Linked DNA regions of Phytohabitans houttuyneae. The protein of the gene in region 1 interacts with the protein of each later gene in a pairwise test. Links are inferred from orthologs where the notes say so. Each region holds a gene or a part of one and is shown on either strand. Other genes may lie near its edges.

Evidence for each region.
Region 2: the proteins of secA (region 1) and secG interact in binary tests that used the Escherichia coli proteins (3 or more experiments, as listed by UniProt). The link is inferred for Phytohabitans houttuyneae from one-to-one orthologs.

What each region holds. Positions count from the first base shown.
Region 1 is NZ_BLPF01000004.1:30,024-33,756, forward strand. Bases 22-3,444 are described here. They hold secA (preprotein translocase subunit SecA), read left to right. Parts: upstream 22-370; coding sequence 371-3,244; downstream 3,245-3,444. Other genes in these bases: Phou_RS42620 (GNAT family N-acetyltransferase), read right to left, coding at 22-209. Also shown: more of Phou_RS42620, read right to left, coding at 1-21; Phou_RS42630 (Rv3235 family protein), read right to left, coding at 3,725-3,733. UniProt on the Escherichia coli protein: Required for protein export, interacts with the SecYEG preprotein conducting channel.
Region 2 is NZ_BLPF01000005.1:116,196-119,247, reverse strand. Bases 67-2,808 are described here. They hold secG (preprotein translocase subunit SecG), read right to left. Parts: upstream 1,694-2,808; coding sequence 1,439-1,693; downstream 67-1,438. Other genes in these bases: Phou_RS49285 (BTAD domain-containing putative transcriptional regulator), read left to right, coding at 2,045-2,808; Phou_RS49295 (RNA polymerase-binding protein RbpA), read right to left, coding at 990-1,334; pgl (6-phosphogluconolactonase), read left to right, coding at 67-369. Outside these bases: more of pgl, read left to right, coding at 1-66; more of Phou_RS49285, read left to right, coding at 2,809-3,052. UniProt on the Escherichia coli protein: Subunit of the protein translocation channel SecYEG. Overexpression of some hybrid proteins has been thought to jam the protein secretion apparatus resulting in cell death; while this may be true it also results in FtsH-mediated degradation of SecY.

The DNA.
Region 1 (3,733 bases):
CCGGTACCTTCGCGCCACGCGGCCTCCGAGTGCTGGGTCACGAAGTAGCGGGCGTGCGTGGGCAGATAGGGCGACGGCACGCGGGTCCATCGCTGGATCACCGGATCCTGGCACGCCCGGTGAACCGCCTCCGCGTCCTCGACCCGCCACGGCCGGAGGATCAGTCCTTGATCATTAATCTGCGGCTGGGTGTTCGCTTGTGCCCCCACGCGGCAATGTTGCCGTACCGTTCGCGGCGGGCATAACCGAATACGCACTGCCTGTGAGGCAAAATGTCCGCTTTGGCGCGATCGCCGGAGACGTGGCTGACAGTTGCGCCGAAGGTGCGCCTACGATGGTTCGGCAGACTGTCCAAGGGGAGCGTTGACCCGTGTCGATTTTGGAAAAGGTCCTTCGTGCCGGCGAAGGCCGCATGCTTCGGCGACTCAAGGCGGTCGCCAACGCCGTCAACTCACTCGAGGATGAGTACACCGATCTCACCGATGCTGAGCTGCGGGAGCTGACCGATCAGTACCGGCAGCGCGTCGAGGACGGCGAGACCCTCGACGACCTGCTCCCCGAGGCGTTCGCGACCGCCCGCGAGGCAGCCTCGCGGGTGCTCGGCCAGCGGCATTACGACGTCCAGGTGATGGGCGGCGCCGCGCTGCACTTCGGCAACATCGCCGAGATGAAGACCGGTGAGGGCAAGACCCTTACCTGTGTCCTGCCGGCGTACCTGAACGCCCTTTCCGGCAAGGGCGTGCACGTGGTCACGGTCAACGACTACCTGGCACAGCGCGACGCCGAGTGGATGGGCCGGGTGCACCGGTTCCTCGGCCTGAGCGTCGGCGTGATCCTTCCCAACCGCCCCTCGGCGGAGCACCGCGCGGCGTACGAGTGCGACATCACGTACGGCACGAACAACGAGTTCGGCTTCGACTACCTGCGCGACAACATGGCCTGGTCGCGGGACGAGCTCGTGCAGCGCGGCCACAACTTCGCGATCGTCGACGAGGTCGACTCGATCCTGATCGACGAGGCCCGCACCCCGCTGATCATCTCCGGCCCGGCCGAGCAGTCCGCCCGGTGGTACTCGGAGTTCGCCACGGTCGTGGCCCGCCTCGAGCCCGGCAAGGACGGCGAGGGCGACTACGAGGTCGACTACGCCAAGCGCACGGTCGCCATCACCGAGCGGGGCGTCGCCCGGGTCGAAGACCGCCTCGGCATCGACAACCTCTACGAGTCGGTCAACACGCCGCTCGTCGGCTACCTCAACAACGCCATCAAGGCGAAGGAGCTGTACCGGCGGGACAAGGACTACATCGTCAACGACGGCGAGGTGCTGATCGTCGACGAGTTCACCGGCCGCATCCTGCACGGCCGCCGCTACAACGAGGGCATGCACCAGGCCATCGAGGCCAAGGAGCACGTCGAGATCAAGCAGGAAAACCAGACGCTCGCGACGGTCACCCTGCAGAACTACTTCCGGCTGTACGACAAGCTGGCCGGCATGACCGGTACCGCGCAGACCGAGGCCGGCGAGTTCAACAAGGTGTACAACGTCGGCGTCGTCAGCATCCCGACCCACCGGCCGATGGTCCGCCTCGACCGTCCGGACGTCATCTACAAGACCGAGAAGGCGAAGTTCAACGCGGTCGTCGAGGACATCGCCGAGCGGCACGCCCTCGGCCAGCCGGTCCTTGTCGGCACGGTCTCCGTGGAAAACTCCGAGATCCTGTCGCAGATGCTGCGCCGGCGGGGCATCCCGCACGCCGTGCTCAACGCGAAGTACCACGCCAAGGAAGCCGAGATCATCGCGCAGGCCGGGCGCAAGGGCGGCGTCACGGTCGCGACCAACATGGCCGGCCGCGGTACCGACATCCTGCTCGGCGGCAACCCCGAGCACCTCGCGGCAAACGAGCTGCACCAGCGCGGCCTCGACCCGGTCGAGCACGAAGACGACTACCAGAAGGCGCTGGAGGAGATCCTCCCGCGGTGGAAGCAGGCGTGCGACGACGAGGCCGAGGAGGTCGCGGCCGCCGGCGGTCTGTACGTGCTGGGCACCGAGCGCCACGACTCGCGCCGCATCGACAACCAGCTGCGCGGCCGCTCCGGCCGGCAGGGCGACCCGGGCGAGTCCCGCTTCTACCTGTCGCTGCAGGACGAGCTGATGCGCCGCTTCCGCGCGGGTGCGGTCGAGGCAGTCATGGAGCGCTTCAACATCCCCGAGGACGTGCCCATCGAGTCCAAGATGGTCACTCGCCAGATCAAGAGCGCGCAGGGCCAGATCGAGGGCCAAAACGCCGAGATCCGTAAGAACGTCCTCAAGTACGACGAGGTGCTCAACAAGCAGCGCCAGGTGGTCTACGCCGAGCGCAAGCGCGTGCTCGACGGCGAAGACCTCAGCGACCAGGTCAACCACATGATCGACGACGTCATCGAGGCGTACGTCACGGGTGCCACCGCCGAGGGCTACGCCGAAGACTGGGACCTCGAGCAGCTCTGGACCAGCCTCAAGCAGCTGTACCCGGTCGGCGTCACCATCGAAGACCTCGAGGAGGAAGCCGGCGGCGAGCGCAACAACCTGGACGCCGACTTCCTGATGGCGCGCCTCAAGGAGGACGCGCACGCGGCGTACGAGCGGCGTGAGCAGGAGCTGGGCACCGAGGCCGTCCGCCAGCTGGAGCGCATGGTGCTGCTGCAGGTGATCGACCGCAAGTGGCGCGAGCACCTGTACGAGATGGACTACCTCCAGGAGGGCGTGGGCCTGCGGGCGTACGCCCAGCGCGACCCGCTGGTCGAGTACCAGCGCGAGGGCTACGCGATGTTCGCCACGATGATGGACGGCATCAAGGAGGAGACGGTCGGCTTCCTCTACAACCTGGAGGTCCAGGTCGAGGAGGCGGCGCCGGCCGCACCCGCCCCCGCGTCCGGCCCGGCCCCGCTGCCGATGCCCGACGACGCGACGGTCGAGATCCGCGCCAAGGGCCTCGGTCGCCAGCGCCCGCAGCAGCCGCTCCAGTACTCCGCACCGACAATCGACGGCGCGGCCGGCGACGGCGCGGTCTTCATCGAGCAGCAGCAGGACGCCGCGCCCGCCCTAGGCCTGGGCGGTCCAACCCCACCCCGCGCGAGCGGCCGCCGCCCGTCCCCGTCGCCCAGCCAGGCGTCGACCAGCGCCGGCCCGTCCCGCAACGCGCCGTGCCCGTGCGGGTCCGGCAAGAAGTACAAGCGCTGCCACGGCGCCCCGGCCGGCGGCGCCTGACGCAACGGCACCGGCGAGGGCTCCCGCACTGCGGGGGCCCTCGCTCTTTGTGGGGGGCCGTGCGCCTGGCTCACGCAACCCGACGACGCCCTTCGCGGCGCGCTGGTCGCTGGGCGCGCGCCGAGGCCCCGGCAGGGCGACTCAGCCGGCGGCCAGGTGCATCCACGGGGTCTGGGGCGGGCTGGTGGGGGCGGCGCAGCCGGCCGCGATAGTCCAGACGAGAGCGATGTAGCCGGCGCCTCCCTCAAGGCCGACGTGCACTCCCGCCCCGGCCTCGCCAGGGAACCGCAACCACGTCGGCGGGCAGCCCGCAAGCACCTCGGCGGAGGGGCGACCAGTGGCCACCGCATCCGATACGCAAGCCGGCGGACCGCGATGATGGAGCCCCGGGGCGCCCACCGCTCGCGTACGCAGATGAGCGCCCTGGGGGTCGGGCACGCGCGGGACCCAGAGCGGCCCGCGGTGGGAGTCGGTGAGGGGTCAGACCAG
Region 2 (3,052 bases), on another replicon or contig:
AAGCCGGGCACCGCACAGCTCCCGCACTTCGACGTGCTGATGCTGGGCGTGGGCGAGGACGGGCACGTGGCGTCGATCTTCCCGGAGCACCCGGCCGCGTACGAGACCCGCGTGGTCAGCGCGGTGCGCGGCTCGCCCAAGCCCCCGCCGGTCCGGGTGAGCCTGACGCTGCCGACCATCAACACGGCCGAGGAGGTCTGGCTGATGGCAGCCGGCCCGGAAAAGGCCGACGCGGTGGGCATGGCCATGGCCGGCGGTGGCCCGGTGCAGGTGCCCGCGTCCGGCGTGCACGGCGTGGAGCGCACCCTGTGGCTACTCGACCGCGCCGCGGCGGCCGCGGTAGCGCCGAGGCTCCGAAGCCTCCGCTAGCCCGGCCCGCTTCTAGCCACGCGCGGTCCACACGGAGCGGCGCGCGCCCAGCTCCACCTGCGGCGCGCGCCCGGCCGCTCGCAGCGCGCGCACCTAGGCCCCTCACCCGCGTGACCATGGCGTGCGGCGCACACGTAGCGGGAGTTGACGTAGGTGCGCAGGCTGACCACGCTGTCGGGTTGCCTCTACCCACCCCACCGGCTAGGTCGGGCGGGCGGGGGGGGGTGAGCACGAGCTGCCCTTTCTGCGGGAACAAACCGCCCAAAACTGTTGCGCAGGCCATGGTCAACGCGGGTGGGACCATGGCCACGCGAAGGGCGCGGGCAATGAATCGCTGATCCCACGGAGCGCGGGGCCTGTTGACCGGCTGATCCACGGAGCGCGGGGCCCGCTGACCGCGCGAGAGTTGGAGCCGCTGATCACGTGTCAACGCTGATCACGGGAGCGCCAGGAACCGCTGGCAACGCCGAGAGCCGAAATCGCAAAGCGCCGAAGAGCCGCCGACGACACGGAGCAGCGAGAGCGCTCAAAAGGGCGACCCACGCTGGAGGGCGACGCGCAGCGGATAAGAACGGTGCGGGCCCACAAGCGCGGTGCAAGGGGCTAAAGCGCAGACCGAATCAGCTCTCGCCGCGTCGGCGGCGCAAAGCGGCCAACGCCTCGGCGAGCAAGGCCTCGCCGTCGGCCTCCGAGCGGCGCTCCTTCACATACGCGAGGTGCGACTTGTAAGGCTCGGCGCGCGACGGGCCAGGCGGGTTGAGCTGGTCGAGGCCGCCCGGCTGGCCGCAGCGGGGACAGTCCCACGTGGCCGGCGGCGCGACCTCGGCCGCAAGCAGGACCTCGATCGAGTGGCCCTTTGCGCACCAGTACGTCACGGGCCGGCGGGGGGCGGGGTCACACCGCTCGGTGGGCCGGATGGGGCCCGAACCGACACGGGTGCCGCGAATGGCACTGCCATGTGGCACGGCTCTTCGCTCCTGTCGTCGAGTGAGGGTTCGACGTCGCGACGGGGAACCAGGGGATAAATCAGACCGCGGAGAGTCTATGACTACGTACGGTGCTGAGGGCCCTAAGAGTTCATTGCGAGTTTGAGCCAAAGGCCTAGGCCGACAATGCAGGCAAACCAGACGATACCCACCAGAATGGTGTAGCGGTCGAGGTTTTTCTCCGCGACGGACGAACCGGCGAGGCTGGTGCTCACACCGCCGCCGAACATGCTCGACAGGCCGCCGCCCTTGCCGCGGTGCAGCAGGATCAGCAGCATCAGCAGGAAGCTGGTGATGACGAGCAACACGATCAACGTGTATGCGAACGCGATCGGCATGGTGGCGGTCAGTCCTCTCGACGCTAAGCCCACCGGCGTGCCGAACCCTACCGTCCGTAGGGCCGCATCGACGATGGACACCGTAAGCCCACCAAGGATAGCGGAAGCGTATCCGGGCGGGCCGGCCCGTACCGCCCCCATATCCGGTGCGAACCGGCCCGACCGGCCAGCATGACCATATGAACCGCCGCCCGCCGTTGACACAACGTGCGACAACTGACTGGGCGGGCGCTGCCACCCTGGTTGACCGGCGGAAACGCTTTCCAGCCGGAAAGCCGGTTTGCTCGCCCGGCAGAAAGCGGCAGGATGGCCCGCGTACCGGCCCGGACGCTTGCGAGGAACAAGTCGGATATGGCGCCCCAGAACGCCGAGTCGACGGTGGGCTCGTTGCTCCGCCGATATCGCCTGGCCGCCGGACTCTCCCAGCAGGAGCTGGCCACCGGCGCCGCCGTCAGCGTACGCACGATCCGAGACATCGAGCACGAGCGGGTCGACGCGCCCCGCGCCCCGTCGCTGCGCCGGCTGGCCGAGGCGCTCGGGCTCGCCGCGTTCGACCGTGACCGGCTCCTCGCCGCTCTGCCCGGCCCCCGCCCCGCGCCGGACAGCGACCGGCGGCTGCGCGTCGAGGTGCTGGGTCCGCTGTCGGTACGCGCCGGTTCGGCGGCGGTCGACCTCGGCCCGACCCCGCAGCGCGACCTCCTCGCGCTGCTCGCCCTCCAGCCCGGCCGGGTGGTGAGCCGCGACGAGATCGTCGACGTGCTGTGGGGCGACGAGCCGCCGAAGACCTGCCTGAGCATGGTGCAGACGTACGTGGGACGGCTCCGCGCCCGCCTCGACCCCGACCGCGAGCCGCGCTCCCCCGGCAAGGTGATCCGGCTGGCCGGCGACGGATACGCGATCGACCTCGGCCCGGCCGAGCTGGACCTGGCGCAGTTTCAGGAGCTCGTCGAGCGGGGCACCGGTACCCACGATGCGCCGACCGCTGTCGACCTGCTCGATCGGGCCCTGCGTTGCTGGCGCGGCCCGGTGCTCGCCGGTGTAAACCCGCGGCTGCGCTCCCACCCCGCGGCGGTGGCGACGTCGCGGCAGCGGGTGCGCGCCGCCCTGGCCTACGCGGACCTGGCCGCCGACCTCGGCCTCCACGAGGCCGCGGTGGCCCGGCTGCAGGAGCTGGTGCCCGACGAGCCCCTGCACGAGGGCGTGACCGCCAAGCTCATGGTCGCGCTGGCCGGCTCCGGGGAGCGCGCGGCCGCGCTGTCGCTGTTCGCGGAGGTGAGCCGCCGCCTCGCCGACGAGCTCGGCGTCGAGCCCTCCGCCGAGCTGCGCGACATCCACCTGCGCATCCTGCGGCAGGAGCAG